2 linked regions of the Cellulophaga algicola DSM 14237 genome follow. The protein of the gene in region 1 interacts with the protein of each later gene in a pairwise test. Links are inferred from orthologs where the notes say so. Each region holds a gene or a part of one and is shown in the gene's direction. Other genes may lie near its edges. The genes, in order: CELAL_RS06575 and def.

Region 1 (15,732 bases):
AAAGATATCGCTATGCCATTTATTGGTTATTTCGCTGGCGGAATGAACTTTGAAGATATGCATATTGCAATGGACGGACAAGATTACACCACTTTAGCTGCCGCAAAAGAAGCAGGTGGAGCTGTAATCGCTTATGGTTCTTGGATTAACACTATTGTAAACTTATTAATCGTTGGATTAGTAATGTTCATTATTGTAAGAGCTTACAACAAAACAAAAACACCTCCTGCTCCTGCAGCTCCTGCTGGACCTTCTCAAGAAGATCTTCTTGCTGAAATTAGAGATTTATTGAAGAAATAAATAATATTCATTATCCAATGTTTGGATAATACCGCTGCACTGCAGTATTAATCTAAAGCCGTCAAGTACATTACGCTAATGTATTTGGCGGTTTTTCTTTTGCCTTACTCAATCCTTTTTTATTAAAATAAAAAATATCTAAAAGGATTATTCTAAGGTTTTAAATATGGAATCTACATTAATTTTAGATATCGGTTTATCAAAATAGCCATATACTAAAGGATGTTCTTTTGCTAAAATGCGGTCTTTAGAATTTGTGAAAGCAGACAATATGTATATCCGGAGACTATTCTTGTTCTTTCCCGTTTTTTCTAATGCTTCTAAAAACTGCCAACCATCCATTTCTGGCATTACAAGATCTAGTAGTAATATATCCGGCAAATCAGTTCCTGAAAAGGCTTCATCCTGTATAAGGACTAAAACCTCTGCTGCACTTTCAAAAATATCAATAGCACACAAAGTAGAAGATTGTCGTACTCCATATTGTGTAGCAAATCGTGATACTAAGTCGTCATCAATTATCCAAACCTTCATATTTTCTCTAAAACTTCTTATTTTGGCAAATTTATGGTTTTTAGACCTCCTAGCTTTAATATCATGAAAGATAATGAAATTTTGTTATAAATGTAACTTTTTGTTAAATTATAATTATTCATCTTTAATTTCTTTGTCCAATTAATCGTATTGAAGTACATTTGTTGCTCAAAATTTATAACAATGAAAGTAGCAGTTGTAGGTGCAACAGGTATGGTAGGAGAAGTAATGCTAAAAGTTTTAGCAGAACGTAATTTTCCTATCACAGAATTATTATTAGTAGCTTCTGAACGTTCAGTAGGCAAGAAAATGACCTATCAAAACAAAGAATATACCGTAATAGGTTTAGCTGATGCTTTGGCTGCAAAACCACAGATTGCCATTTTTTCTGCTGGCGGAGAGACCTCAACAGAATGGGCTCCTAAATTTGCAGCAGTAGGTACCACCGTGATTGATAATTCATCTGCATGGAGAATGGATCCTACTAAAAAATTAGTAGTCCCAGAAATCAATGCAGACCAATTAACAAAGGAAGATAAAATTATTGCGAATCCTAATTGCTCTACGATTCAATTAGTGATGTGTCTTGCGCCTCTTCATAAAAAATATAAAATGAAAAGAGTGGTAATTTCTACCTACCAATCTGTTTCTGGAACTGGTGTTAAAGCTGTTCAACAATTAGAAAATGAAATTGCAGGTATACAAGGAGAAATGGCTTACCCTTATCCTATAGGAAGAAATGCATTACCACATTGTGATGTTTTTTTAGAAAATGGATATACTAAAGAAGAAATGAAATTAGCGCGTGAACCTCAAAAAATATTTGATGATCGTAGCTTTTCTATAACAGCTACAGCAGTACGTATCCCTACTGCAGGAGGACATTCTGAATCTGTAAATGTTGAGTTTGAAAACGATTTTGATCTCACTGATGTACGTAAACTATTAAGCGAATCATCAGGAGTTATTGTACAAGACAATCCTGATACCAACACGTACCCAATGCCTATTTATGCACATGATAAAGATGATGTTTTTGTGGGACGTATTCGTAGAGATGAGACCCAAAGAAACACGTTAAACATGTGGATTGTTGCTGATAACCTTAGAAAAGGAGCCGCAACCAATGCGGTACAAATTGGAGAATATTTAGTAGCACACAACTTAGTGTAACTCCTAAACCCTAAAGAATGTTAAAACCTTTGCACAAGCCTGTTGCAAAGGTTTTTTTGTGTTATTTTTAGAGGGACTAATTAAACGACCTATGAAAAAAATTGCCAGCATAGCACTTACTACCATACTATTAGTAAGTTGCGAAACAACACCTAAAAAAGAAAAAATAACTGTGAATTATCCTACAACACATAAAGCAGATAGTATAGACACCTATTTTGGCACTGAAATAAAAGACCCATACCGGTGGTTAGAAGATGATAAAAGCTCAGAAACGGAAGCCTGGGTAAAAGCTCAGAACAAAGTTACATATGGCTATTTAGAACACATTCCTTTTCGTTCAGATTTAAAGAAGCGCTTAGAGAAACTATGGAATTATGAAAAATTAGGATCCCCCTTTACGGAGGGCGACTATCATTATTTCTATAAAAATGACGGACTTCAAAACCAATATGTAGTCTATAGAAAAAAAGGAGAAGATACAGAAGCAGAAGTTTTTTTAGATCCTAATACCTTTTCTAAAGATGGCACAACCTCTCTAGCAGGTCTAGACTTTTCTAAAGATGGAAGCAAAGCTGCTTATTCTATCTCCGAAGGTGGTAGTGATTGGCGCAAAGTAATCATCTTAGATGCTACCAAAAACGAGGTTATTGAAGACACCTTAGTCGATATTAAATTCAGTGGCGTCTCTTGGAAAGAAAATGACGGGTTCTACTACTCCAGCTATGACAAGCCAAAAGGAAGTGAATTATCTGCCAAAACAGATCAGCACAAATTATACTATCATAAATTGGGAACACCTCAAAAAGAAGATATTTTAATTTACGGGGGAACTCCTGATCAAAAACACCGCTATATAAGCGGTAGCGTTACTGAAGATGGCCACTACTTATTTGTTTACCCAAAAACATCAACCTCAGGAAGTAAGCTTTTAATGAAAGACCTTACAAAACCAGAGGCTAAGTTTGTAACGATTCTTGACCATACTGATACCGATAGCTATGTCATTGAAAACGAAGGTTCTAAATTGTATATTATGACCAATATGGGCGCTCCAAACCAGAAAGTAGTTACCGTTGATGCGGCAAATCCTAGCTCAGAAAATTGGGTAGATTTTATTCCTGAAACTGAAAATGTTTTGTCACCAAGTACGGGCGGAGGCTATTTTTTTGCAGAATATATGGTTGATGCTATTTCTAAAGTATATCAATATGATTACGATGGGAAACTAATTCGTGAAGTGAAATTACCTGGCGTTGGTTCCGCAGGAGGTTTTGGCGGTAAAAAGGAGGAAAAAGAATTCTACTTTTCATTTACCAACTACAGTACCCCTGGATCTTTATACAAGTATAGCGTAGAAACAGGCGACTACACACAGTATTGGAAACCAAGTATAGATTTCAATCCATCGGACTATGAATCTAAGCAAGTATTCTTCACCTCAAAAGATGGCACAAAAGTTCCAATGATTATTACCCACAAAAAAGGTATAGAACTCAATGGCAAAAATCCGACTATATTATATGGTTATGGTGGTTTTAATATCAGCCTAACTCCTTCTTTTAGCATTGCAAATGCTGTTTGGATGGAACAAGGTGGTATCTATGCTGTTCCTAACCTAAGAGGTGGCGGTGAATATGGTAAAAAATGGCACGATGCTGGAACAAAATTACAGAAGCAAAATGTGTTTGATGATTTTATTGCTGCCGCAGAATACCTAATTAAGAAAAAATATACTTCTAAAGAATACTTAGCCATTAAAGGAGGTTCTAATGGTGGGTTATTGGTAGGCGCAGTTATGACACAAAGACCAGATTTAATGAAAGTTGCCATGCCAGCCGTAGGTGTTTTAGACATGCTACGTTACCATACCTTTACCTCCGGTGCAGGCTGGGCTTATGATTACGGAACTTCTGAAGATAATAAAGAGATGTTTGAGTACTTAAAGGGATATTCTCCTGTACACAATGTAAAAAAAGGAACCGCATATCCCGCAACTATAGTTACCACCGGTGATCATGATGACCGTGTAGTGCCTGCACATAGTTTTAAATTTGCCGCAGCCCTACAAGAAGCACAAGCGGGAGACAACCCTACTTTAATACGTATTGATGTAAATGCTGGACATGGCGCAGGTAAATCTACCGAAGCTATTATTAATGAGCAAGTAGACCTACAGGCTTTTACGCTATTTAACATGGGGTTTGATAAACTACCGAACCAAGCCGTTTTAAAAGAGTTTAAAGAATAATATTTCAAATAATTAAGAATAAAATCCGTTTCCTCTGGGAACGGATTTTTTATTTCTAATTTTGTCCGTAATAGAACATCCTATGTTACACGTAAACAAACTTTCTTTTTCATACTCATCCAATCAAATCATTTCTGATATTAGCTTTACTGCTGAAAAAGGAGCACATATTTCTATTATTGGAGAAAGTGGCTGCGGAAAAAGTACCCTATTGAAACTTCTCTATGGTATTTTACAACCTAATACTGGGACTATACTTTGGGATGATAAACCTGTTTTTGGACCTGATTTTAAATTGGTTCCAGGAGAGACCTTCATGAAATACCTTTCTCAAGATTTTGATTTGATGCCCTATTTATCAGTAGAAGATAATGTAAGTCAGTTTTTATCTGTTTTTTATCCAAAAGAACTAAAAGAGCGTACAGATGAGCTTCTAGAAATGATTGAGATGACTGCATTTGCCAAGACCAAAGTAAAACTATTAAGCGGTGGTCAACAGCAAAGAGTAGCTTTAGCAAGAGTTCTTGCTCAGAAACCTGAGATTCTTTTACTAGATGAACCTTTTAGCCATATTGATAATTCCAGAAAGAATACGTTAAGGAGAAATCTTTTTAATTACCTGAAGTCTGAAAAAATAACCTGCATAGTAGCTTCACATGATACCCATGATATACTCTCATTTGCAGATGAGATATTAGTGCTAAAAGACCAAGGCATAGCTGCAAAAGCAAAACCAGAAGAGTTATACAATCATCCTCAAAAGAAACATATTGCTTTACTTTTTGGTGATGTAAACCTAATTGCCATTTCCTTATTAAAGCCCTATGCAACTATTGAAAAATCTATTTTAGTATACCCATCAGAACTTATAATTTCAGAAAATAGCGGCTTAAAAGTGTGGGTCAAAAATTCTTATTTTAAAGGCTCTCATTACTTAATTGAAAGTAAACTTAATGAGACCGATACTATATTATTCAACGCTCCTCATGCTTTAGAAGCAGAAAAAGAAGTATACCTAAACGTAGCCCTAGAAACTATAAATACAAGAATAAAAGACTGATTTTGAACAAGGAACTTATCGTGAACGAATTACAATTTAAGGCCGTTAGGAGTAGCGGAGCTGGTGGTCAACATGTAAATAAAGTGTCTACCAAAATTGAGTTGTTTTTTGATGTAGTAAATTCTACTAGTTTAAACATTCTTGAAAAAGAAAAGATTTATTTAAAATTAAAGAACAAGCTAAATAAAGAACATGTTTTGCAACTACAATGTGACGAAAGTAGAAGTCAGCATAAAAACAAAACACTTGCTATAAAAAGGTTCCTAGGACTTTTAGAAAATGCGCTAAAAGAACCTAAGAAACGTAAACGAACGAAACCGAGTAGATCTTCAATAGAAAAGCGCTTACACAGTAAAAAGAAAGCGGCAGAAAAAAAAGCAAATCGCACCAAAAACAATTGGTAATTACCAAACAATTAAAGGCACAAATAACTACTAAACTTTGCGTATTTTTATAGTTCTAAAGTTGAACAGATGAAAACCGTATTAAGCTTATGCTGCCTGTTATTTATTTTTGCATCTTGTGAAGATAAAGAACCCAAATCATCAGACACTAATCTGAATTGGAAACAAAGAATGCATACCACCACTTTACCTGACTCTTTAGAAAGTGGCAGCAGCTACCTATCTGTCTATTCACAGATTTATAGCGTTACAGAACATGTTACACATGATTTAACGGCTACGGTAAGCATCCGAAACACGAGTAGAAAAGATACTTTATACATTACTAAAGGAGAATATTTTGATTCTCAAGGAAAACATCTTAACACGTATATTGATAAAACAATTTATCTGAATCCGCTTGAAACTTTAGCCATTGTTATTGCTGAAAAAGATAAAGAAGGAGGTCCAGGTGCTAATTTTATTTTTGATTGGCAAGTAAAGCCAAGCACATCAGAACCTTTATTTGAAAGTGTAATGATTTCTACTTCGGGCTCTCAAGGCTTGTCTTTTACTACGCAAGGAAAAAAAATAGATTAGAATTAAATTAGGCTACATATATTTGTAAAAAAAACAAATGAAAAATATCTTTTTGTCTTTATGCATTATCCTATTTTTAGGCTGTAGTGGTGATAAAGAAAACATTGATTATGTTACCCAAAATGAAGCTGATATAGCTGCGTATATCGCTGCAAATAACATTGAAGCCATTAGAAGTGAAACAGGTCTGTACTATAGTATTGATGAACAAGGCGATGGCGAAAAGCCAATGGCTAGTTCTAGCGTTACGGTTGCTTATAAAGGCTACTTTTTAGATGGAGCTGTCTTTGACGAAAGCGATGCTAGTGGAATTACTTTTAACCTAAATGGCGTAATTCAAGGGTGGACAGAAGGTATCACCTATTTTAATGAAGGTGGTTCTGGAAAACTTTTTGTGCCGGCACATTTAGGGTACGGATCAAACGACAATAGATCCATACCTGGTGGTTCTGTTTTAATTTTTGATATCAACTTATTGAAAATAAACAATTAAAAAATAAAATGAAATTCTCTAAAACAGATTTAGAGAATTTCATTAATTGTAATTTCATTGGTATTAAAAGTAACTACATCCTGTTTTTCTTTACCAAAAAGTAGCTTGCCCATAGGGGTTTCTGAAGAAATACAATACACAGAAATGCCATCTCCCTTAAATTCTCCTGCCGAAATTCCTAGAAAATAATTGGCTTTATTAGTTTTCACTAAATTACCCAAACCAACAAAATCTGTCTTTGTTTTAATATTTACCATATCTAAAACCTTTGCCATTTTCTCAGCTTCAGCTAACTGAACCCCAGATTTTTCTAGCTCTAATTGAATCATAGCTCTACCTGTTTCATGTTTATCACCAGCACTACTCTTAGTTTCACTGTTCAAGGATTCTTTAAAATCTGCTATATCTTTACGAATACGAGATACCCGATTATCTGCAAAATTTTTACAGAAGTCATATAACTGTTTTTTTAAATTTTGTTCCATCACTATTAGATTTTAAATTAAAGCAAAAAATGGTATTATTTTTTTACGCGGGCAAATCTAGACTAAATCTGCCAATTCTTTACCAATAATACTACCAATTGCAATTCCCATTCCTCCCATTCTTATTCCACAATACACATGGTTAGAAACTTGCTTAACAATGGGTCTTTTTTGTGGCCCTACTCCCATAATACCACTCCACCTTTGATCAATTTCTATAGCGTATTCTGGAGCTATAACTTCTTTTAGTAATGTTTCTAATTTATTTTGAACTACTGCTGTTTCTCCAAAAGAAGTAGTTTCTTCTGTATTAAAATCTAGATTACGACCACCGCCTAATAAAATACGATCATCAATATTTCTAAAATAATAATACCCTTCATCTAAATGAAATGCACCCTTAATTTTTAGATTCTGTATAGGCTTAGTAATTAATACCTGAGCACGTGCTGGTTTAATCTCTTCTCCTAATAATTCTGCACCAAAACCATTAGTAGCTATAATCAATTTTTTGGTTGTAAACTCAAACTCGTTTGTTTTTACTGCAACACCTTCCGCTAAATCTACAAAACTTTCTACGTGTAAAGAATTTAATAGCATTACGCCACTTGATTGAACACGCCGTAGTAATTGAGCCATCATCTTCCCTGTATCAATCTGAGATTCAAAAACGTTTGTGATGTACTTATTTTGGATTTTTTTAAAATTAAAAGTATTTGCATGCACCTTAAATGCATGCCCTTTAAAAATTGGATTTAAAAAAGAATTCGTAATTTCTATTTTAGCTAAGCATGCTTCATAAAGAGCTTCTTGTTGATCGGTAAATATTTCATGCCCTCCCAAGTTTTTAAAACCTATTTCTTTATCCCCTAAGTTTTTTCGTAAAAGATGTATTCCTTCCCATCGCTTTTGTACAAGCTGATAAACCTCATCTTCTGTATGTGTTTTTAAATCAGATAAAATTTCAGAAATACTACCAAAACAGGCAAACCCTGCATTTTTAGTACTTGCGCCTTGAGGTAAAATACCCCGCTCTAAAATTAAAATTTTTGCTTTTGGATATTTAGTTTGCAGTTGTAATGCACAATTTAAGCCCACAATACCACTACCAATAATTGTAAAGTCTATAGTAGACAACCAGGTTTTATACTCCCAATAACTTAATTTCATAGTACGACTAAGTTAAGGAATAGAATCTAACTCTTGAAGTCCAAAATACAACTGTGAAATAATATTAATCTCGTTATTTTCTGCTGTTAGATTCCCTTCAAGGACTATTTTATTCCCTTCTAATTGCTGGGCATTAATTCTAATTGTTTTTAATAATGCTGCGAGCTTGTCTGCTTTCGGAATTTTTAAATCTTCTTGCAAGCTCTTAAAATTGGCAGAGAGACTAAAAAAGTAACTCCCCGTTTTTAAAGGATTAATTACAGCACCCTTTTGCGTAGCAAATGACATTAAAGAAGTCGTGTCATTTTCATAAAAAGAATACATAGGTAACGCCTTTAAAATACCATTCTCTATAGCTCCTTGTTCTTTAAAATAATTTTTAAGTGTCGTATCAGATGCCATACTTAAATAAAGTAATGGCGCTTCTTTCTCCTGTACCGCAACAGTTGCTACTTTATTAAAATTATCATCATATTCATACGTAACAATACTATCTGTTTGCATCGTAGTCCCTTTTACAGCAAGACTTAACACGCCCGTAGTTTTTTTAACCAAAGTCTCCATATCAATATTATTTTTTTCAAAAAATGAAAAATCACTTAAAAACTCAGCTGTACTTGCCTTATTCTCTGTACTAGAAAAATTCGCATCTAAATATAGTTGTAGAGAAGCATCTGGAATATCTGAATATTGAATTGAGGTGTTAAATTTATCAGGGGTATCTGTATACATAATTCCTGTTACATAAGCCTTCCCCGCATAGAAATTTAAGCTTACCTGACTTTTACCTTTCAAATACGTAATGTGGTCATCAGCCTCTTTTAAAATTTGGATATAAGGGTGGTCTGTTTCTGAGAGTAGCTTTTTATTTAGTAGAACATCATCAAAAACTGTCTTACATAATTCAAAAGCTTTTTTCGGAGCATAGGCTATGGACAGGTTTGTATCATTCCAAGCATAAATAAGCTTTGTTTTCTCATCTAGTGCGTACTTGTACTCTTTTTCTATAATAGTACAATTTCTATCTGCTAGGTATTTTTCAGCATATACATTAAATGCTTCAACATCATTAATGGGTAGTGTTGTAAACAGTGTATTTTTTACATTCTTCATGGTATAAAAAACCAATGAATATGGCTTTAAATTTATACCCTTTTTAATACGCTGTTTATCATTTTTGTCTTTTGGAGTACTTGAGAAATCTATGTGATCCCAATAAAACATTGGCGCAGAAAAAGCATCAATCAAAATAGTCTTTTGAAGGTCGTGCAAGCCTATCTTTATTACGCTTTCTGCATCTTCATGAATCCGGTATTTAAGAGAAGCAGATTTCTGGTATTGTACATAAACAAAATACCCCGCCACTGCTAAAACTAGCAATGAAAGGGTTATTTTTAAAAACTTTTTCATAAATCAATATATTATTTAATCTACTAAAGCATCAATCATATTTAAGAAATAAGCCAAACTATTTTTATGTCCTTTCCCTTCAGGTGTATTTAAAATCATTTCTCCCTCTAGAACATTTCCTTTCATTTTGCCTATTCTGAATTCTACATCTTCTACATTATTTGAAATGTAATTTAATTTTTCTCTGTAAGAATCCGGAACCATATCCTCTGGAATATCGCTAGCAATATTTTTTCCATTAATATAAATACTTCCTGCATTTTTAGAAATAAGTTTTTTATGCCTTCCCGAAACCTTAGCATTATAAGTACCATTACTCATCGCTGTGATATGTGCCTTAGAGTTACTAATTAATAAGGTATTATCTTTAAACAACATGTTTACTGTAAATGGTGCATCCGGAATTTCAACTTGGTAGAATCCGTTTTCTGCTGTTACTGCACCCTCTTTTATTCCTATGCGCATTAAGCGATTAAAAATTTCTTTTTCTTCTGATGTAATCATCAAAATAAAATTTGGTACCGCTTCTGTTTTAGTTTTAGTAACTTCTACACTCTCGTAATTTTCATCATAATCATATGTAGTGTAAGTTACTTCAACATTTTCTACGCCATTCATAACTAATAGCATATCTCCACGAACCACTTTAGCAATAGCCTCTTCATCCAATAAAATTGAAATTAATCGTGTTGCAATAGGAACAAAATCTTCTAAATGTTCTTTCTCTACCCCGTCAAACATTGCTTCAACCAATTTCGGATATGCTTTTAAAGTACCCTCTGTACTCGTATTTATTGAAAAATAACCACTCATGCTATCTTCATTAAAATACTTATAGAAGTTGCTATTCATTTTACCGTTGTATATGGCTCTTTGGTATTCTGCCATTTCTTCATTCATGGTATATATTGTTTTGATCGATGCATTTGTATCGTCAAAATTTAATTTAGAAGTCAATGACATTCCTCCATATAGTCTATCATAATTAAATATGTCATATGGGTTATCGCCATAATAACTATTTCCAAAATAAGACGGTATTGCCTCTTTATACAAAGTTGTAAAATCGTTGACCCAAACAGTAGCTTCATCTTTTCCGGCACCTACACTTTTTATATAAGAACTATTCATTAAAATACTTCCTTCTGCATAATTACCTTTAAGAGTCGCTTTTGCTTTTTCTATCACAGATACCATAGCATCTTTTCTTTTTTCTACTCTCTTTGCTTCTCTTATCTCACGCTTTCTATCTTGCTCCGCGTAGTAATCATCACTGTAAAAACTAGAATCGTAATCTTCTGTAGATTCTATTACCGTTTCTTCTATCTCATAAGCTTCTTCTACAATTTCTACAACACTTTCAACTTCGGCAACACCATCTTCCGTAATCTTCCCTTTAATATAAAGTTGTTCTGTACCATTTTCAGTATTAGCGGTAATAGTCACTGTTTTACTTTGACCACCACTCTTATTAGAACTATTAAATTTTACATCGATACTCCCTGATTCTCCAGGTGCTATCTCATCTGTAGAATAACTAGGAACAGTACAGCCACAACTAGCCTTTGCGTCTGAGATTACTAAAGAGGAACCCCCTGTATTTGTAAAATTAAATGTATGCGCTACAATATCACCTTCTTTAATGGTTCCAAAATTATACGTAGTTTCATCAAAACTCAATACAGGATAGGTAGCTTCTGCTGCATCTGCTGCTGCTTCTGCAGCTTCAGCTGCATCTTCCGCATAGTCATAATCATCATATCCGTAAACATCATCGTAATCATTCTCTTCTTGAGAAACCGTAATTAATAAGGTATCGTCATTCCACATGGTTACCATATGATCATAGTCATCTACCATATAAGCAAAATCACCATCATACTGTACTTCTTCTTTTTGATGTTCTGACAACAAGCTAAAAAAACCTCTTTTATCATTTAATGGAACTAAGAAATTATGGGTAAAGATACCCTCCTGCGTTTCCATAAAATAATAGAAGTTTTCAGATAGGTTTATTCCTAAGGTTTCTAAATTAGCTACAGCACCGTCTGTTTTTCTAGATAGTTGCTTTATAAACATTTTTCCTATTTTAGAATTTTCAAATTCTGAAATAGAAACTAAGTCGGTAATATTTCTTCCTTTAAGGGCTATTACAACACTTGCATTTTTAGGCACCTTAGTGATTAAATCTTGTGCCGAAGCTACTAAAGTAGCAAAGCAAAGGGATGTAAAAAGTAATACTTTTTTCATTGGAAATTGTATTTGATATGGTTGAATTATTTTGATAATTGTATGGTATTAGCGACACTTTTTTCTCCCAAAATAAGAGACATGGCCTCTATCTTTAAGAATACCGCTTTTTTATTTGGAGCTATTTTTGCGTGTGTATTAGAAATACTTTTAACCGCATCTTTAAAACGATAAATACTTGTATACGTAGCATCATTAAAAACTTTTCTATCTTCTCCTTTTAACTTGTAAAAGATTTTTTTGATTTTAGTATCATACGAAAAGTAACGTTTAAAATTATGAGTAGCGCTATTGTAGGCAAAATTAGTCGTATTGAAATTTGTTTTCTCTTTTTTGTTTTGTTGACGAATTAAATCCTGAAAGACAGCATCTAAATTTGCCACCTTATCAAAATTACAAGAAAGCGTAAAAATATAATTTTCGTAATCTGCTGTCTTTTTAATATTACTAATACCGCTGATGGTTTTTAAATGATTTTCGGCATCTTTTAATGCCAAGTTAATATCATCTTTAGAAGGTACTTTATAACCGTTTACACTATCTAGCAACATCACGGAGGCAATTTTACTTTTACTTCTACTCAAATTAAAAGTAACTAACATAGAACCACTTCCATCAGAATTTAGATTTATCTCTTCCAACACTTCAAAGCAACTCGTAAAAAGTGTCATTGAAAAAAATAGAATACTATAGAATGTAAATTTTTTGGTCATATGCATATGTAGTACTATTTAAGTATGTAAACTTCTAATTATGTTACAAATTGTATGAACTATTTTTTAATTTTTAGATTACAGTACAAAGAAATAACATAAAACCAGGTAAAAATACCCTGAATACCGTGAATCTTGAAATCTATAAATAACTCATTTGCAATTTACCAATAGCTAGAATAAAGCAATCCTTACCAAATAGTATAGAAACTATTTGCTCCAATAAGTCTGTAATTTACTAAAATCAAGAGCAATAATCATCGTCTACTACAAATTAATCCCCCACTCCTAACCTCTTATGTTGCATATTTTCTCACGCTCTATTTAATGCTTCAAGATTTGCAGATAATGACTCAATACTTACAGAGCAAGGCTAAACCAAGCAGTAAGTTTGAGTATAATTATTTGAAAGTCAACGCCTAGAGTTTCAAATAATTCTATTAAAATAACAATAAACCTAAATTATTACATGATGAAAAAACTAAAAATGTTTACTTTTTTATTAGGAGGAATCCTCCTTGTAAACTGTTCTACGGAAGATGCCGACACCGGCAGTACCCTTGAGGAACTAGACGTATTAAAATTTTCTGCAACCCAAGCCTTTTTTGTTGGCGATAATCGTACAGATGCCCCAACACTTAATGGTGGTTACTGGTGGACCATCTATAAAGAAGGCGGCTGGGGTAAATTAAATTTCTCTGGTGCACAAACCTATCCTGGTAATTTTGAATTAGAATATAAGGACAACCAGGATATTGTTGGTGGTAAAGGCTGGGAAAATGGTCAATGGAATAGAGTCATTAATTACAACATTGGCACCCTAGAAGGTTCCTACAAATTTGTTGGGGCGTATGGTTGGGCAAAAACTACTTCTGGCGAATTAATTGAATACTATATTGTGGATAAGAAAAAAGGAAGCGGAATTCCTGGAGTAAATAAAAATCAAGACTTTACAGTAAACAACAAAAATTACAGGTTCTTAATTCAAGATAGAGAGGGACCTTCTGTAGAAGGAGATAAAAAGTTCAAGCAATTTATTTCTGAAAACAAAAATCCAAATGGCATTGCTTTAAATGTAGATCAGCGAATTAGCTTTCAACAACATGCAGAACATTGGGGTACTTACGGTAATGAAGGTAGTTTGAATAACTGGGGATGGTACCAAGTTTTTGGTATTGAAAGCTTTAATTACACCGCAAGTCAAAATGACGGTAATGGAAACTGGGGTAAAATAAACGCTACCATCTGGTAAACTACATCGCTACAAGTACTCGCAACAATTTTAGTTAGCTCAAACTCAATCCTGCTTTTTTAAATGAAAAAATCTACAGTATACTTCTTATTTGTTCTAACCCTTCTCTTACATAGCTCCTGCGTAGAAAAGAAGGCAGAACCTCTTACTTCTGCTAATTTTATTTTTGTAAAAGGAGGAATAATGAAAAATAAGAATTCACAATTGTATGGAATTAAAGGTAAAGTTCTTGACTTTTATATGGGTAAGTTTGAAGTTACGCAAAAGGAATGGAACGAAATTATGCCCATTAACCCTTCTAACACTATAGGTGACAATTTACCTGTTGAAATGGTTACTTGGTATGAATGTATCACCTATTGCAATAAACGAAGTAACAAAGAAGGCTTGCTTCCTTATTATGCTATTGATACTACCAAAGATACTTTAGATGGAGATATTCGTATCAATAAAAAAGCAAATGGGTACAGATTGCCAACAGAGGTAGAATGGGAATATGCTGCTGGAGGTGGGCAGCTAAGCAAAAGTTTTACATTTAGCGGTAGTAATGAGATTAACAGTGTTGCGTGGACTTGGAAAGATACAGGTGATACTATTCTTTCTGGAAACTGGAACTACCGAAGCATGCAACGCAATCACTGCTCCACGAAACCTGTGGGTTTAAAAAAACCTAATGAACTGGGTTTTTATGATATGACTGGCAACGTTATGGAATGGTGTGAAGAGTGGCATGTAACAGAACATATTTCTAAGGGAACATACCGAACTCAAAGAGGTGGCGGATGGATCAACATAGATGATTATGCTAAAGTAGCTCACAGAGGGTATAATGAAGCCAAAAGAAGAGCTATGGATCAAGGTTTTAGAATCTGTAGAAATAAAGAATAAAATTATCGCTTGAACTTTTAAAATACCTACAAAACAAAAACTCCGGCTATATGCCGGAGTTTTTTATACTATTTATTCCTTAGGAGGATCCATTTTAAAATCTTCCATAAATTTGGTGGTATAATTTCCTGCCAAATAATCTGGATGATCCATCAATTGTCTATGAAAAGGGATTGTTGTTTTTACACCTTCTATTACAAATTCATCTAAAGCACGCTTCATTTTATTAATAGCCTCTTCTCTTGTTTGAGCTGTGGTTATTAATTTAGCGATCATAGAATCATAATTTGAAGGTATAGTATAGCCACTATATACATGCGTATCTAAACGAATACCGTGACCTCCAGGAGTATGTAAGGTTGTTATTTTTCCTGGTGAAGGGCGAAAATCATGATAAGGATCTTCTGCATTAATTCTACATTCAATAGAATGTAACTTAGGTAAATAGTTTTTACCAGAGATTGGAACACCAGCAGCTACAAGAATTTGCTCACGAATAAGATCGTAATCTATTACTTGTTCTGTTATAGGGTGCTCTACTTGAATACGTGTATTCATCTCCATAAAATAGAAGTTACGGTGTTTATCTACCAAAAATTCTATCGTACCTGCACCTTCATATTTTATAAACTCAGCTGCTTTTACTGCAGCTGCACCCATTTCATCTCGTAACTTATCGGTCATGAAAGGAGAAGGAGTTTCTTCGGTAAGCTTTTGATGACGTCTTTGAATAGAGCAATCTCTTTCTGACAAGTGACATGCTTTACCGT
Region 2 (15,697 bases), 1.2 Mb from region 1 along the record:
CTACTATCTTCATGATAGCTCTCTTTTCTGGCACCCACAAATTCTAATTCAATATCTTCATATTTAATCATGGCAGTACCAAAATTCTTAAAAACAGAAACTTCTGGTTTGCCTTTAAGTTTACTAGCTACTTTTTTAGCTAATTCTATACCGCTACCAATGGCTACAATATCAATATCTTTTGCGGTACCTCTTGCTAATAGATAGTCACGTACAAAACCACCAATAACGTAGCAGTCTAGGTTTAATTCTTTAGCTGCAGTAGAAATTATCTTGAAAATCGGATTTAGTAGAGCTTGCTCGTGATTTGTATGCGTCATGCTATTCTCGGATTATTTTTACAACTCCATCATTCCCGAGTTTAATTATAGATGAAGGTGTTCCTGAATTTTGATCTTGGTGCAAATTTACCACATAGTCTACACCTTTTAAAATTGCAATGGAAATTTCTTGAAAAGTTTGAGGTGTAGTTTCTCCAGCAATATTTGCAGAAGTAGAAACTATAGGTTTTTTAAAATTACTAATTAAGTATTGGCAAAATTTATCTGACGCTACTCGAATAGCTAAGGTATTATCTTCTGCGACTAAATTTTTTGCTACACCTTTTGGGTTGTCATAAACAATTGTAGTGGGTTTTGTGGCTAAATCTATGATGTCATAAGCTACCTCTGGTACTGCGCTTACATGCTTTTCTAACATGAAATCATTAGCAACCAAACAAATCATTGTCTTGGTATTCTCACGCTTTTTTAATGCGTATATTTTAGCAACAGCTTCCTCATTAGTAGCATCACAACCAATACCCCAAACAGTGTCTGTTGGGTATAGAATTAAACCGCCTTTAGAAAGAATTTCGATGCATTTATTTATTTCTTCCTGCATGATAAATTTTTTAGGCATCAAAAATAACCTTTTAATAACGATTAAAATAAATCTTTTTACAGATGTTTTTATGCAAATGGAGTAATAATGAGGGTAGAAAAGCTGTTATAGGAATGTTATATTCCTGTAATTTGTATTTTAAATGCAAATACGACTATTTTAAAAGAGTACTATGAAGGAGAAATTGTCAGTTTTTATTATTACCTATAATGAAGAACGAATTTTAGATAAATGTTTGAATAAGCTTTCTTGGGTAGATGAAATTGTTGTTGTAGACTCTGGCAGTACAGATGCTACTTTAGAAATTTGTAAAAAGTACCATGTAAAATTAGTTCACAAAGATTTTGAAGGTTTTGGTGTTCAAAAGCAATTTGCTTTGGAGCAAACGACCCATAATTGGGTACTTAGCATCGATGCGGATGAAATTTTAACCGAAGAATTAATAGCCGAACTACAAGGAGTGCTTGATTCTGGTACCTCTAACAATGGGTATTATTTAAAAAGAAAGCATGTTTTTTTAGGTAAAGTTTTTGAGTACGGTCCTGAGAGTAAGGAGTATATTTTGCGTTTCTTTAAAAAGAATAGGGGTAAGTTTGACGGAAAAAAAGTACATGAAAATGTAATTTTGGAAGGTCCGTCCGGTAAGCTGAAAAATAATTTCCTCCATTTTACAACGCGTTCATTAGACCATTATATAGAAAAGCTATCGAACTATGCTTCTATCTTTTCAGAAGGAGAATACCTTAAAAATAAAAAATATGGAATTGGATATATTTTTATAAAAGTAAAATTAGAATTTTTTAAAAAATATTTCTTGGAACTTAATTTCTTAAATGGTAAAGAAGGATTTTATTGGTCTTATTTAGCAGCGTATTATATGGGGATTAAATGCATGAAAACCAACGAACAATATAAGCAGGTAAAGAAACAGTTAATGTTTTAAGGCGGTTTTAGTTTAAATTATTACGTAATAGCCACAACTTTACATAGCGCATAAATACAGTATAGCCATAGACGTAAGCAATCATAAAGCCTTGAAAACCATCTAAGAAACCTTTTTTTAGGATATAATGACTAAAAAAACGGAATGCAGGTTTTATTATAAAGTGGAATAAATTGGGTTTTTTTCCTTTTTCAAATAATTTAATAGCTTGTAGATTAGCGTATTTATTCCGCTTTCTAAAAATATCATCTATTCCTTTATAGGAGTAATGATTTATTTTATTTTTTAGTTTGCCAACGGTACCGTTAGCTTTAATTTCTTCGTGTACTAGATTACCGTTGTACCTACACTCTTCTTTCTTAAATAATCTAATTACTTTATCATTTTGTAAACCACTATGCTTTATTAGTTTCCCCATGTAATAGGTAGTCCTATACACCCAAAAAGCAACCTCATTAGGAGCTAGTTCAATGGTGTTCATTATTTCTTCCTTTAGGAGGGGAGTAATTTCTTCGTCGGCATCAAAAAAAATGATCCAATCATTGCTTGCTTTTTCAATGGCATAATTTTTCTGACTCGAAAAATCGTCAAATACTCTTTGGTAGAGCTTCACATTAGGATATTCTTTAATTATAGCAACAGTTTGATCAGAACTAAATGAATCGATAATAATTAACTCATCAGCAAAACTCATAGATTCTATGAATTTTTTTATAAATTTTTCTTCGTTGTAAGTAATAAGAAGACTCGTAATTTTTATCTTGTTTTTCAATATGCTAGAATTTTCTATCGAATTGGTCTGCCGCTATGGTCAATGGCTTTTGGTATGATTTCCAAGTAAAATAGTTTAATTTTTTTCTTATTTTATATTTTCTTACTAAACTTAAAGGTTTGGGTTTTAAATAGGATTTATCTTTATATAGAAAATCTAAGGTAGCATCAATTACCCTTTTTGAAGATTTTCCGTCCTTAAAGGTGTGCGATTCATCTGCATATTTTTTAATTTCTGAAATAATATCTTTAGGTTGTGATAAGGCATACTGGATGGCTTCTTCAATTTCACTCACTTCATCAACATTTATATAGCTGGCTAAAGGCATATTATTTCTAAAGGTAACCACGGGTTTTAGTTGTAATAAGTACTCTATTAATGCAGATGATGTGTCGCATAGCATTATATCCGATTTTTCAAATAGCGGGATCAAATTGGTTGTATCGTGGTAGGTAAGGTTTTCATTCTGAAAAGACTTAAACTTAGCTACGGTTTCTTCTGCTATTAATGGATGTAAAACAATATCAAAATGCCATTTTCCTATTTTTGATAACCTTTTTAATTCTTCTTGCAAGGAAACATTTAAGGCTAAACTATATTTTTTAGTAAATGTAGAAGAAACCAATATAATAGGCTTCTCATTATGAGGCTTGTTTTTTAAAGGGAATAAAGCATCCATCTTAGGCCATCCAGTTTCAATGACTTCAAAATGTTTTAATTTTTCGCTTTTATGTTTAAAATTCGGGGTAGAAGTTGCTCCTTGTGTACAATAGAGGTCAAAGAAATTCCGGATAATAAATTGATCTGTTCCTTTTCTTTTATTTGCAGGAAAACCATGGAAGACTTGAACTTTTATACCGGGAATAAAATCTGCAACATAATCTGTTGCGGTAAGTACAATATGAGGTTCGTAATGAATTGCTTCTTCAATAGTTAGAATATCTTCTTGATTTTTAAAGTATGCTTTAGTTTTTTCATCTTCTACAAACCATTTTACCTCCATTCCTCTAGCTTTTATTTCTTTTTCAAGGGGTTTGCAAATAGGAATACTGTATGCGTAAGTTATGTATAACAAAAATTTTTGTTTCATTCTAATGGTATTAGATTTTACAAAAATAGACTTTAAAAGGAACTATTACCAAAAATTGTAATGCCATAAAATAAAAATCTCCAAGAAAATTAGCTCGGAGATTTAAACTTATTTGTAATGGAAACCTACTTTATGTTACGACATTTAAAGACTACTTTTTGCAGGTATTTTCTTTTCCTACGCCAATGTTTATAGTCCAAGGAATTATCTCCTGTACTAATGATAATTTTTGTTGATGCAGTAAGGATCTGGTTTGTGTTTAATAATAAGACCCACTCCAATAGATCATAATCCTACAGTAAAAGCAACTTCTTTATGTAGTTTATTGGCGGTATCTAAATCTTCTTGAAAATCTATTTCTATGCAATTGTATTCAGAAATGTCTACTGCACACATTTTTAAATCATCTTTTTCGATGGAAATTTCAAGTCCACGTTCAAAATAATCATTTTGATCACATTCTTCTAGTCTAGTAATAAAACTATTGATGTCTTTTGAGGCTATATAATTAATCCCAACAGCTTCTCCAAGTCCGCCTTTAACTGTTTTTGATAGTTCCTTGACAAATCCGTTTTCTAGGGTGTATTTTACTTCTTCATCTGCTACTTTACTAGTGTTAACCGCTATAAAGGATTGTTTTTTCTGAATAAATGGATTTAAAACATCGAATAGTTTTTCATCAAATACAACATCGCCATTCATCCAAAGTACAGATGTATCTCTAAACTTTGTTAAAACTTTTAATAAGCTTTTTGACGTGTTTGTTTTATTGAAAGAAGGGTTGTAAGTATAGCTTAAATTAGGAAAACGTTCCATGATTAAGTCTTTTTTAAAGCCAACGACCACATTGATATCTTCTACGGAGTAATAAGTATTGATGTTATCAAGCTGCATTTGCATGATACTTTTTCCGTTTACCAATGGCGTTAAAGGTTTAGGAAACGGGTTTCCCAATCTTGAACCTATTCCTGCGGCCAGTATCACTATCTTCATATCAAAGTATCTATTAAAACTTGTAAAATTTAAACAAGAACATTTGTTTTTATGCGGCGGCAAACCTAAAAAAAAATGGCCTGTATAAATAATATTTTAAGGTATTTATATGAAAACCATTTCAAAAAAAAAGTCTTCCATGATTTATAAAACCATGGAAGACTACGTTATATTATTTAGGGTCTGTTTTATACCGCTACATCATATTCTCTAAGTGCGTCATTTAGAGAGGTCTTTTTATTGGTACTTTCCTTACGTGTACCAATAATTAATGCACATGGAACGTTGTATTCTCCTGCAGGGAATTTTTTAGTATAGCTACCAGGAATTACTACCGATCTAGCAGGTACTAATCCTTTACGTTCAACAGGAGTATCTCCGGTAACGTCAATAATTTTAGTAGATGCAGTAAGAACAACATTTGCACCTAAAACAGCTTCTCTTTCTACACGTACGCCTTCTACAACGATACATCTAGAGCCTACGAATACATTATCTTCAATAATTACAGGAGCCGCTTGTAATGGCTCTAAAACGCCGCCAATACCAACACCACCACTAAGGTGTACATTTTTACCAATTTGAGCACAGCTACCTACTGTTGCCCAAGTATCTACCATAGTACCTTCGTCTACATAAGCACCTATATTTACGTAACTCGGCATTAAAATAGTGCCAGCAGAAATATAAGCTCCGTGTCTTGCCGTAGCCCCTGGTACTACACGAATTCCTTTTTCTTTATAACCTCTTTTTAAAGGCATTTTATCGTGGTATTCAAAAATACCAGCTTCAAGAGTTTCCATTTTCTGAATAGGGAAATATAATACTACTGCTTTTTTAACCCATTCATTTATTTGCCAACCGTCTGTAGTTGGTTCAGCACAACGCAATTTACCTTCATCTAATAAATCTATTACTGAGCGTATTGCAGTTTGTGTATTTTCTTCTTTCAATAAATCTCGGTTATCCCAAGCTTTTTCTATTTGTTCTCTTAATTCAGTCATTTTACGCTAAAATTTTCCCAAATATAAGTCCTAAACGGTAATTATTCGTGCTAATTTATAGTTATAACAATTTATCCTTTATTTTTGCAAAAAAATAAAATGAATGGCACGGATTGTTGCACTTGATTATGGTAAAGTTCGAACAGGAATTGCTGTTACGGATGAGTTACAGCTTATTGCATCAGGATTAACAACTGTAGCTACGAAAGAATTAATAGATTTTTTAAAGAACTACGTGGCAACGGAGAAGGTAGAGTTGCTAGTTGTTGGAGAACCAAAACAAATGAATAATCAGGTTTCAGAATCTGAAGCTTTGATTCTCCCTTTTATAGAAAAGTTGAAAGCTAGTTTTCCAACGATTAAAATAGAACGCCAAGACGAGAGGTTTACTTCTAAGATGGCATTCCAAACCATGATTGATAGTGGTTTAAAAAAGAAACAACGAAGAGACAAAGCATTGGTTGATGAAATTAGTGCTACAATTATTTTACAAGCATATTTAAACAGAATTTAATAAAATGATATTACCAATTATCGCTTACGGAGATCCAGTTTTACGAAAAGTAGGAACTGATATAGCAAAGGACTACCCTAAACTAGAAACCTTAGTCGAAAATATGTGGGAAACTATGTATAATGCAAGTGGCGTTGGTTTGGCAGCACCACAAATTGGTTTGCCTATTCGCTTATTTGTTATTGATACGACTCCATTTTCAGAAGATGAAGACTTATCTCCAGAAGATCAAAAAGCATTAGATGGCTTTAAAAAAGTTTTCGTAAATGCTAAGATAGAAGAAGAAACTGGAGAGGAGTGGAATTTTAACGAAGGATGTTTAAGTATTCCTGATGTTCGTGAAGATGTGAATAGAAAAGAAACCATTAAAATTACTTATTTAGATGAGAATTTTAATGAAAAAAGTGAGAGCTACGGTGGTTTATTAGCCCGAGTGATTCAACATGAATATGATCATATTGAAGGAATATTGTTTACCGATAAACTATCCAGCTTAAAAAAACGTTTATTAAAAGGAAAGTTGAGTAATATTTCAAAAGGAAAAATTAGTGCAGATTATCGCATGCGTTTTCCAGATATAAAAAAAGGTAGGTAAACTAGTTTTTTTATACGCGTAAAAGTTTAATATTTGTCCAGAAATTAAAATAATACATGAGTTTAGATAAAATTTTATCCATAGGAGGAAAACCAGGTTTGTTTAAATTATTAACACAAACTAGAGCTGGTTTTGTAGCAGAATCATTATTAGATGGTAAAAAAATAACAGTTGGTTTCAAGAACAATGTAAGTGTTCTTTCTGAAATCGCTATTTACACACTAGATGCAGAAATTCCGCTTCGAGAAGTGTTCTTAAAAATTCAAGAAAAAGAAAATGGGGAGAAAACACCAGTTTCTCATAAAGATGATAAGTTAAAGTTAGAAGAGTATTTCTTTGAGATACTTCCTAACTATGATGAAGATAGAGTATATGCCAGTGATATAAAGAAAGTTATTCAATGGTATAACATGCTTCAAGAACAAGGAATATCAGACTTTGAAGCAAAAGAAGAAGTAAAAGAAGAAGCAAAGGAAGAAATAAAAGAAGAGGAGAAAAACTAGATTTAATATCCTTAGTATCAATTGCTTGAAAGAGGCAAAAAAATATGAAAATTCATATTTTTTTGCCTCTTTTTCTTTTAAAAACATAGGGCTACCTGTCTTTCACCTACAGTTTGTGGGTATTCGTCTATAGCTTAATTACAGCTAAAGATTCTTCCTCTTAGTTTTCCATTTAAAACATCAATTTTGTGGCATAGAAATGATTTACTCTAAACCAAAAAAACAATATTATGGCAAAAATAGATGGGGAATACGATAAGGAGCTAAGAGGAGCCTTTTTCAATATGGCATACTCACCCTTCGTTATTCTGAATAAAGATTTAAATTTTGTCGATATTAATCAAGCTGCTCTAAATACCATTAAAATTAAAAGAGAAGATTTTATTGGAAGAAATTTATTAGATTTTTTTCCTTATTTAAAAGAGAATGAGAGGTATCAATTATATAAAAATGTCTTGGTAACAGGTAAGTCTATTGGTTTTGATGAAGTTTCTTTTCATACCGATAACGGCGTACTTAAATTCATGATCAAAGCATTTAAAATCGGTGATTATTTAGGTATGAGTACTCTGGATGTCACGAGTTTAACCAATACTATTGATCAGCTAAAGGCTGCAAAAATAAATTTACAAACCGTAAACGATAATCTGAAGCGCAAAAATCAAGAATTAGAAGAGTTTTCATATGTAGCGGCACACGATTTAAGATCACCGCTGACTAATATTCATAGTTTATTAGACATGTTACAAAGTGATAATTCAATTTCTGAGAAAGGGATGCCTGTCTTTGAGAAAGTGCAACAAGTAGCAAAGCAAATGTGCGATAAGTTAAGAGCTTTAAACTCCGTAATTGCTTTAAAGACAACTTTAGATGATAAAATTGAAATTATTAATTTCTCTGCTATTGTAAGTAAAGTAAAGAGTATTCATATTGAAGAAATAGTGCAGACTAGAACTATCATAAAAGAAGATTTTGTACATGCTCCTACCATTGATTATAATTTGAAACAAATGGAAAGTATCTTGCAAAATTTGATCTCTAATGCTATTAAATATAGAAATCCAAATAGAAAATCTGTTATTTTTATTAAGACAAGTTTAGTTCAAGGTAAACTAGTTTTAACCGTTAAAGACAATGGACTTGGGTTTGATAAAACTACCCCTCCAGAAAAAATATTCGGACTGTTTAAAAGAATGCATACTCACGTAGAAGGTTTAGGAGTAGGGCTTTATGTGACGCATTCTATGATTACCAATAATGGAGGAGAAATTAGTGTGAAAAGTGAATTAAATAAAGGAACCGAATTTAAAATTATATTTTAATGAACAATCAATCAAACAGCGTTTTCAGAATATTACTAGTGGAGGATGATGAGATTACCAATTACATTACAACTACAAAACTGAAAAATTTAGGTTTTGAAAATGTGGATGCTGTGTTAAATGGTGAACTAGCAATAGAATACCTTTCTGCTAACCAACCAAATTTAATTTTTCTAGATGTTAATATGCCTGTAATGGATGGGTTTGAGTTTTTAGATTCTAAAGCTGTTAAATCTTTATATTCAGATATTCCTATAGTAATGCTAACATCTTCAGGTAGGCCTAAGGATAAAGAAGTTGCATCAAATTATGAAAATGTCATCGGATATTTAGAAAAACCATTAAATTATGAAAAAATTCAAAACATATTTTCAACAATAAATAAGTTATAAATCACGACTGTTTAGGGACTTAGTTAAAAAGAATACAAACAGGAGTAGGAGCTTCTATTTCTGCTACGAAAGTTAATAGGCCTGTTTGAGAATTTCTTTTAAACGATACCAAATTATTAGTATCCTGATTAGCAACGATTAGAAAATTGTTATCTGGTGATAACGAAAAATTTCTTGGATTCTCTCCATGGCAAGATTCGTATCCTACTAAATTTAAACGACCATCACTTTCATTTACACTAAAAATGGCAATACTGTCGTGACCTCGGTTAGAGGCGTATACAAATTTTCCATCATCAGAAATATGTATATCAGCGCCTTTTGTTGCGCCTGTAAAACCTTCAGGAATAGTAGAAATAGTTTGCACTTTTTCATAAGTGCCATTCCCAGACTTTAAAAGACTAGTAATTGTATTGTCTAGCTCATTAAAAACATAGCTGTAATTTTTACTTGGGTGTACAGTCAAGTGTCTTGGACCAGCACCTTCTTCCATAGCCAATTTGTAAGGTTTAATTGCTTCTAGTTTATTATTTAAAGTGTCAATTTTAGAAAACCAAAGCTCATTTGTTCCTAGATCTGCCGATATAAAAGTATCATTATCAAACCAAGAAGAATGTGCATGTGGGGCTTCTTGTCTTTTTGTAGTACCTTTTCCTGTATGTTGCTGTAGATCTAGTACATCTGATACGTATCCTTCTAAGTTTAGTTGTAATAAGCCAACAGAACCTCCTGTATAATTAGAAACTACCAAGTAGTTGTCTTTATTTATACTGATGTGGCAAGGATGTGCACCACCAGACAATACCTTATTTTTAAATAGTAAGCTATCATTTTTAATCTCATAAGCACTTACAAAACCATTATTGTCTTGATTTTCTTCGTTCACCGCTAATAGGTATTTTTTATTAGGGCTTAGTGCTAAATAGGATGGGTTTGTTGCTTCTGCAGCTAATCCAATTTTGTTCATTTTTCCTTCAGTCGTAAGGCTGTAGCTATAAATTCCTTTACTTTCTTTATTTGTATAGGTACCTACATAAAAAGAAGTAACGGGTACTTCATTATTGTTATCAGAAGCTTCTTCAACATTCTTTGGCTCAGGTTTACAGCTTGCAAGCATAATAAGGACTAAAAAAATTGTGTAATATTTCATTGCGTAGGGGTCTTTTTTAGAGCTCGTCTAATTTTTAAGTGTATCGTTTGTAGTATCCTTTTTCCAATCTATTAATTCAGAAGGGTAGTAGTTTACATTCATTCTGTTTAAGTAGGGTGTTTGGTTCGCTAATCTTATTTTAAAATCTTCCCAATTTCTATTTTCATCGGTAGACCAACCAAGTTCTGCGTATCCTATCATTCTTGGGAATGCCAAGTATTCAAGTTCAGCCATGTTTGCTATTGTTTCAGACCAAAGTGGTGCTTCTATTCCTAAGATATCTTCTTTTTTTAGCTCTTTAATGTAGGTGGTAGGAGACCAATTGTAAGCGGTATCTACAGGAATAAGTGCTGCCCAATCTAAGCCATGAATAGAGGCGTCATCATATTTCATATCCAGATAAGCTCTCGTAGCGGGAGACATAATTATTTTTGATCCTCTTGCTGCTGCATCCGTTGCATTTTTTTTCGTGTTCCAATGTTGTGCAATACTGCTGCTATCTACATCCGCTTGCATAATTTCATCCCAGCCAATCATTTGCTTGCCATGTTTTTGAACAATTTTTTCTACACGATTTACAAAAAGGATATAATCTTTCTTTTTTGTTACATGACTTTCATCTCCTCCTATATGAAAATAAGGTCCAGGAGTAAGTGCTGCTATTTCTCTAACTACATCATCAATAAAAGCATAAACGGTATCCTTGTGGGCATCAAATGTACTAAAGCCCACATGAGTACCCGTATAAGGTTTTAGGGTTTTACCATTTCCGTTAAGAATTGGATATGCAACAGAAGCAGCATTGGTATGCCCTGGCATATCTACTTCAGGAATAATGGTCATATGATGTTCAGTAGCATACGCAACAATTTCACTATACTCTTCTTGCGTGTAAAAACCGCCTTTACCACCACCAACTTCTGTATTACCCGAAACCGAGGTAAGTTTTGGCCATGATTTTATTTCAATGCGCCAACCTTGATCATCTGTAAGGTGCAGGTGTAATTGATTAATTTTGTAGTAAGCCAGTAGATCAATATATTTTTTTATTTCAGAAACACTAAAAAAGTGTCTAGCAACATCTAACATAGCTCCTCTATATTCAAAATTAGGACTATCTATGATTTTGCCTGAAGGAACTAACCACATAGCGTGATCCGTGATGGTATCATTACTCTTTTCTGGGATTATCTGTCTAAGTGTTTGGACACCTCTAAAAGCGCCTTCTGCAGTCATAGAATTAATGATGATAGAATCTTTAGAGATATATAACTGATAAGATTCTTTTACCTGTAAATCAAGACTGTCTGATTGGTTGATGTAAATAACCCGATCTACAGTTTCTAGCTCCGTAGAATTTACAGGAATCTTTAATGCCGTAAGTTCTTCAATCTTGTCAGATAAGAATTGCCCTACTGCTTCAAATTCATTAGAAGCTTGTGAGGTATAGATTACCGTGTTTTTATCCAAGCCAAAAGCCGAATTTGTAGCTATAATTTTAGAGGGTTTCGGAATTATATTTTCGGAAGCTAAATTTGTTTCAGGAAATACAAGGTTGATTTTTTTCTTTTTTTCAGCACAAGAAAGTGAGATAATTGCCAGTGCAAACAAGGCTATTTTTATTGCGAGTATCTTTTTTTTCATAAGTGGTTAATTTACGTTGTTAATCTATATATTTTTTAATAATAGAATGCCAGAGTTGGTATCCTTTTTCATTCATGTGTAAGCCATCACTTATAAAAAGATCTGACTTTATTTTTTTTCTGTGGAGCATGATATCCCATACGTTTGCGAACTCTAAATTCTCATTTTCATCGCAAAATCGCCTTAATTTTCTATTTAATTTTCTGTATTTACCTTTTAATTTCCAACGAGAAATACTTGGTTTCGGAGAGATGATAACCACCTTTGTAGTACTGTCATTCTTTTTTATTTGTTTAATGATTTTTGAAAAATTACGGAGTATTTCTTTATGTTTTTTTTTAGACGATATATCGTTGTCTCCCTCGTAAATGAATACTTTTTTAGGTTGATACATTAAAATAAGCTCTTCCGTATAGCCTAATAAATCAATAGTTTGTGATCCTCCAAAACCTGTATTTAGTATTTGATGTTCTGGAAAATTGCGTTCTAATGATTTCCACATGCGTACACTTGAACTACCTGTAAATATGATGGTTTCCTTGGAGGAATCCCATATAGAATCATATTTTTCAGTAATTGCAGCTACTTCATCCTTAAAAAATTCATTAGGTTGTGCTAAACAATAAAAGGGCACTATAAATAACAGTAAAAATTTCACTTTAAATGCTTTAAGCTTCTAAGATAGTTTTTATATGCTAATTCACCCCTTTAAAATAGTATTTAAAAACTGATTGTTAGTGGTTTACTTTTATTAATGCCGCGATAAAATTTGCCTATTTAACCGCCTTAATTGTATATTTGGTATGTATTAAATTCGGGATGTAGCGCAGTCCGGTAGCGTACACGGCTGGGGGCCGTGTGGTCGCAGGTTCAAATCCTGTCATCCCGACCAAGCGATAAAGTGAACCATGTGAATGGTTCACTTTTTTGATTACAAAAGTGTCAAAAACATAGTTTTTGTAAACGATTGGAATCAAAAAAGTGAGAAGGCGATAGCCTTCACTTTGTCATTTGCACTGAGGGTTTATTAGGATTCTGCAAATCCAGCTATTGTTTTTGTAAACGATTGGAATCAAAAAAGTGAGAAGGCGATAGCCTTCATTTTGATATTTGCACTGAGGGTTTATTAGGATTCTGCAAATCCAGCTATTGTTTGTGTAAGCGTTTGGAAACAAAAAAAGAGAAGGCCTAAGCCTTCATTTTGATATTTGCACTGAGGGTTTATTAGGATTCTGCAAATCCAGATGTAGTTTTTGTAAACGATTGGAATCAAAAAAGTGAGAAGGCGATAGCCTTCACTTTGTCATTTGCACTGAGGGTTTATTAGGATTCTGCAAATCCAGCTATTGTTTGTGTAAGCGTTTGGAAACAAAAAAGAAAAGGCCTAAGCCTTCATTTTGATATTTGCACTGAGGGTTTATTAGGATTCTGCAAATCCAGCTATTGTTTTTGTAAACGATTGGAATCAAAAAAAAGAGAAGGCCTAAGCCTTCATTTTGATATTTGCAATGAGTGTTTCTTAGGATTCTGCAAATCCAGCTATTGTTTGTGTAAGCGTTTGGAAACAAAAAAAGAGAAGGCCTAAGCCTTCATTTTGATATTTGCAATGAGTGTTTCTTAGGATTCTGCAAATCCAGCTATTGTTTGTGTAAGCGTTTGGAAACAAAAAAAGAGAAGGCCTAAGCCTTCATTTTGTTATTTTCAATAAGGGTTTATTAGGATTCTGCAAATCCAGCTATTGTTTGTGTAAGCGTTTGGACACAAAAAATGAGAAGGCATTAGCCTTCATTTTAGTATTTGCAATGAGGGTTTATTAGGATTCTGCAAATCCAGCTATTGTTTGTGTAAGCGTTTGGACACAAAAAATGAGAAGGCATTAGCCTTCATTTTAGTATTTGCAATGAGGGTTTATTAGGATTCTGCAAATCCAGCTATTGTTTGTGTAAGCGTTTGGAAACAAAAAAAGAAAAGGCCTAAGCCTTCATTTTGATATTTGCACTGAGGGTTTATTAGGATTTTGCAAATCCGGCTATTGTTTGTGTAAGCGTTTGGACACAAAAAAAGAGAAGGCATTAGCCTTCATTTTAGTATTTGCAATGAGGGTTTATTAGGATTCTGCAAATCCAGCTATTGTTTGTGTAAGCATTTGGAAACAAAAAAGGAGAAGGCCTAAGCTTTCACTTTTTCATTTGCACTGAGTGTTTGTTAGGACTTCTAAAAGTACTATCACCCCGACAAAAAGGGTTTCAAATAAAACTTACAAATCCAAGTGTTTACGTTGGTCAATATGCTGTTCGTTATACGACTGCTCCTAAATAGGTCCTGTACTCTTGGATATCTGCTACAAGTTCTTCTTCTACATATTTGGCTTTGGATATGAGTAAAGTATAAGGAGAATTTGTAATTGATGCGATTGAAGTTGTAGAAAGCGATATGGCTTTAGCTCTACCTTCTAATGATGTCGAGTGTTTGTGATTATGAATTGGGTACTGGTGCAGGAGTAGAGGAGGTAAAATAGAGTAATGCTTGAGAATATATAATGAATCTTACCGTAAAAAGTGATGGATACAATAATACTATAGATAAGAAAAAACCTTTATTTTAAAGATCTTTCTTAAAATTTAATTAATACCAAAGTTTTATTAGAAATAAGCAACATTAGTTATAAGTATTGACCTAATAGTGCTAGTTGAAATTCCTAAAGTTGAATAGTTTTAGTGCTTTAATTAATTTCCGAAACTAATAAAATGATTTCTAAAAAACACTTGTTTTACTCTTTGTGCACATGCCTAATGCTTTCACTGTTTTTTTCTTGCGGGAAGAAGGTATTACCAATTAAAACAAGCCTTAAAAATAATGCAGCCTTTCCTATAGGAACCGCAATAAAAATTAAAACATTATTAAGCGATTCAGAATTACAAGCCTTACAAATCAACAATTTCAATAGTATTACATCAGCAAGTGATATGAAGATGAACAAGGTTATGCCTAGTGAAGGTGTATATTATTGGGGTGGAGTAGATAGTATTGTTAAGTATGCTAAAGCCAATAATCAACGGCTATTTGGACACAATTTAATTTGGCATAGTTCAACACCAAAATGGGTAGAAGAAAAAGCATCTAAAGATAGTTTATGGATGTCTAAATTTATGGAAGATTATATTAAAACCTATGTGGGGCGTTACAAAGGTAAAGTAGCAGCATGGGATGTAGTAAATGAGGGGCTTGAATCTGCAGGAGGAGCCATTCGGAAAACCATGTGGTATAATGCTATTGGTAAAGATTACATTGCCAAGGCATTTACATATGCGCATGAGGCAGATCCTAACGCCGTTTTGTTTTATAACGATTTTAATATTGAAAGAGATACGGTAAAACTTAATGCGACACTTAAACTAATTAAGGAATTAAGAAGCCAAAACGTTCCGATTTCGGGAATAGGTTTTCAAATGCATACTCGAATGGATATTCCAGACGATATTATTGCCCATGCGCTAAAAGAAGCAGTAAAAACAGGCTTGCAAATTCATCTATCAGAAGTTGATATTATTTTTAATACACATAATGATACTAGAGGTGGAGGTATTCAATTGTATGATGAGCTTACCGATGAGATGAAAAATAAACAAGCAGAAAAGTATAAAAACCTTATTAAAATGTACCGTTCTATAGTTCCTGAAAAGCAACAATATGGTATTACTTTTTGGGATTTTACAGATAGAGATAGCTGGATTAGTGGTTTTTTTAAAATGAAAGATTGGCCAACAATTTATGATGAAAACTTAGAACCAAAACCTGCATATTTTAGTGTTTTAGAAGGTTTAAATGAAAAATTATAAATATGAAAAGGGTTGTTTTTCTATTATTTGTTTCTGTATTTTTAATGACCTATT

What was found.
Region 2: the proteins of CELAL_RS06575 (region 1) and def interact in binary tests that used the Escherichia coli proteins (3 or more experiments, as listed by UniProt). The link is inferred for Cellulophaga algicola DSM 14237 from one-to-one orthologs.

Annotation. Positions count from the first base shown.
Region 1 is NC_014934.1:1,536,169-1,551,900, forward strand. Bases 197-3,012 are described here. They hold CELAL_RS06575 (aspartate-semialdehyde dehydrogenase), read left to right. Parts: upstream 197-1,017; coding sequence 1,018-2,007; downstream 2,008-3,012. Other genes in these bases: mscL (large conductance mechanosensitive channel protein MscL), read left to right, coding at 197-300; CELAL_RS06570 (response regulator), read right to left, coding at 448-834; CELAL_RS06580 (prolyl oligopeptidase family serine peptidase), read left to right, coding at 2,099-3,012. In the rest of the region: more of mscL, read left to right, coding at 1-196; more of CELAL_RS06580, read left to right, coding at 3,013-4,258; CELAL_RS06585 (ABC transporter ATP-binding protein), read left to right, coding at 4,341-5,318; alternative ribosome rescue aminoacyl-tRNA hydrolase ArfB, read left to right, coding at 5,321-5,722; CELAL_RS06595 (DUF3124 domain-containing protein), read left to right, coding at 5,792-6,301; CELAL_RS06600 (FKBP-type peptidyl-prolyl cis-trans isomerase), read left to right, coding at 6,339-6,794; CELAL_RS06605 (3-oxoacyl-ACP synthase), read right to left, coding at 6,824-7,279; CELAL_RS06610 (NAD(P)/FAD-dependent oxidoreductase), read right to left, coding at 7,337-8,449; CELAL_RS06615 (hypothetical protein), read right to left, coding at 8,462-9,859; CELAL_RS21390 (DUF1573 domain-containing protein), read right to left, coding at 9,875-12,109; CELAL_RS06625 (hypothetical protein), read right to left, coding at 12,136-12,828; CELAL_RS21395 (glycoside hydrolase family 11 protein), read left to right, coding at 13,292-14,074; CELAL_RS06635 (formylglycine-generating enzyme family protein), read left to right, coding at 14,258-14,962; accC (acetyl-CoA carboxylase biotin carboxylase subunit), read right to left, coding at 15,035-15,732.
Region 2 is NC_014934.1:328,733-344,429, reverse strand. The notes cover bases 5,217-7,997. They hold def (peptide deformylase), read left to right. Parts: upstream 5,217-6,202; coding sequence 6,203-6,793; downstream 6,794-7,997. Other genes in these bases: CELAL_RS01515 (PAS domain-containing sensor histidine kinase), read left to right, coding at 7,527-7,997; CELAL_RS01520 (DUF5606 family protein), read left to right, coding at 6,850-7,296; ruvX (Holliday junction resolvase RuvX), read left to right, coding at 5,788-6,198; CELAL_RS01535 (2,3,4,5-tetrahydropyridine-2,6-dicarboxylate N-succinyltransferase), read right to left, coding at 5,217-5,684. Outside these bases: CELAL_RS01565 (CCA tRNA nucleotidyltransferase), read right to left, coding at 1-320; CELAL_RS01560 (L-threonylcarbamoyladenylate synthase), read right to left, coding at 322-882; CELAL_RS01555 (glycosyltransferase family 2 protein), read left to right, coding at 1,055-1,825; CELAL_RS01550 (glycosyltransferase family 2 protein), read right to left, coding at 1,833-2,597; CELAL_RS01545 (CDP-glycerol glycerophosphotransferase family protein), read right to left, coding at 2,602-3,687; CELAL_RS01540 (phosphocholine cytidylyltransferase family protein), read right to left, coding at 3,973-4,680; more of CELAL_RS01535, read right to left, coding at 4,869-5,216; more of CELAL_RS01515, read left to right, coding at 7,998-8,618; CELAL_RS01510 (response regulator), read left to right, coding at 8,618-9,010; CELAL_RS01505 (lactonase family protein), read right to left, coding at 9,030-10,160; CELAL_RS01500 (family 20 glycosylhydrolase), read right to left, coding at 10,188-11,804; CELAL_RS01495 (GDSL-type esterase/lipase family protein), read right to left, coding at 11,824-12,462; CELAL_RS01485 (endo-1,4-beta-xylanase), read left to right, coding at 14,597-15,643; CELAL_RS01480 (glycoside hydrolase family 43 protein), read left to right, coding at 15,646-15,697. UniProt on the Escherichia coli protein: Removes the formyl group from the N-terminal Met of newly synthesized proteins. Requires at least a dipeptide for an efficient rate of reaction. N-terminal L-methionine is a prerequisite for activity but the enzyme has broad specificity at other positions.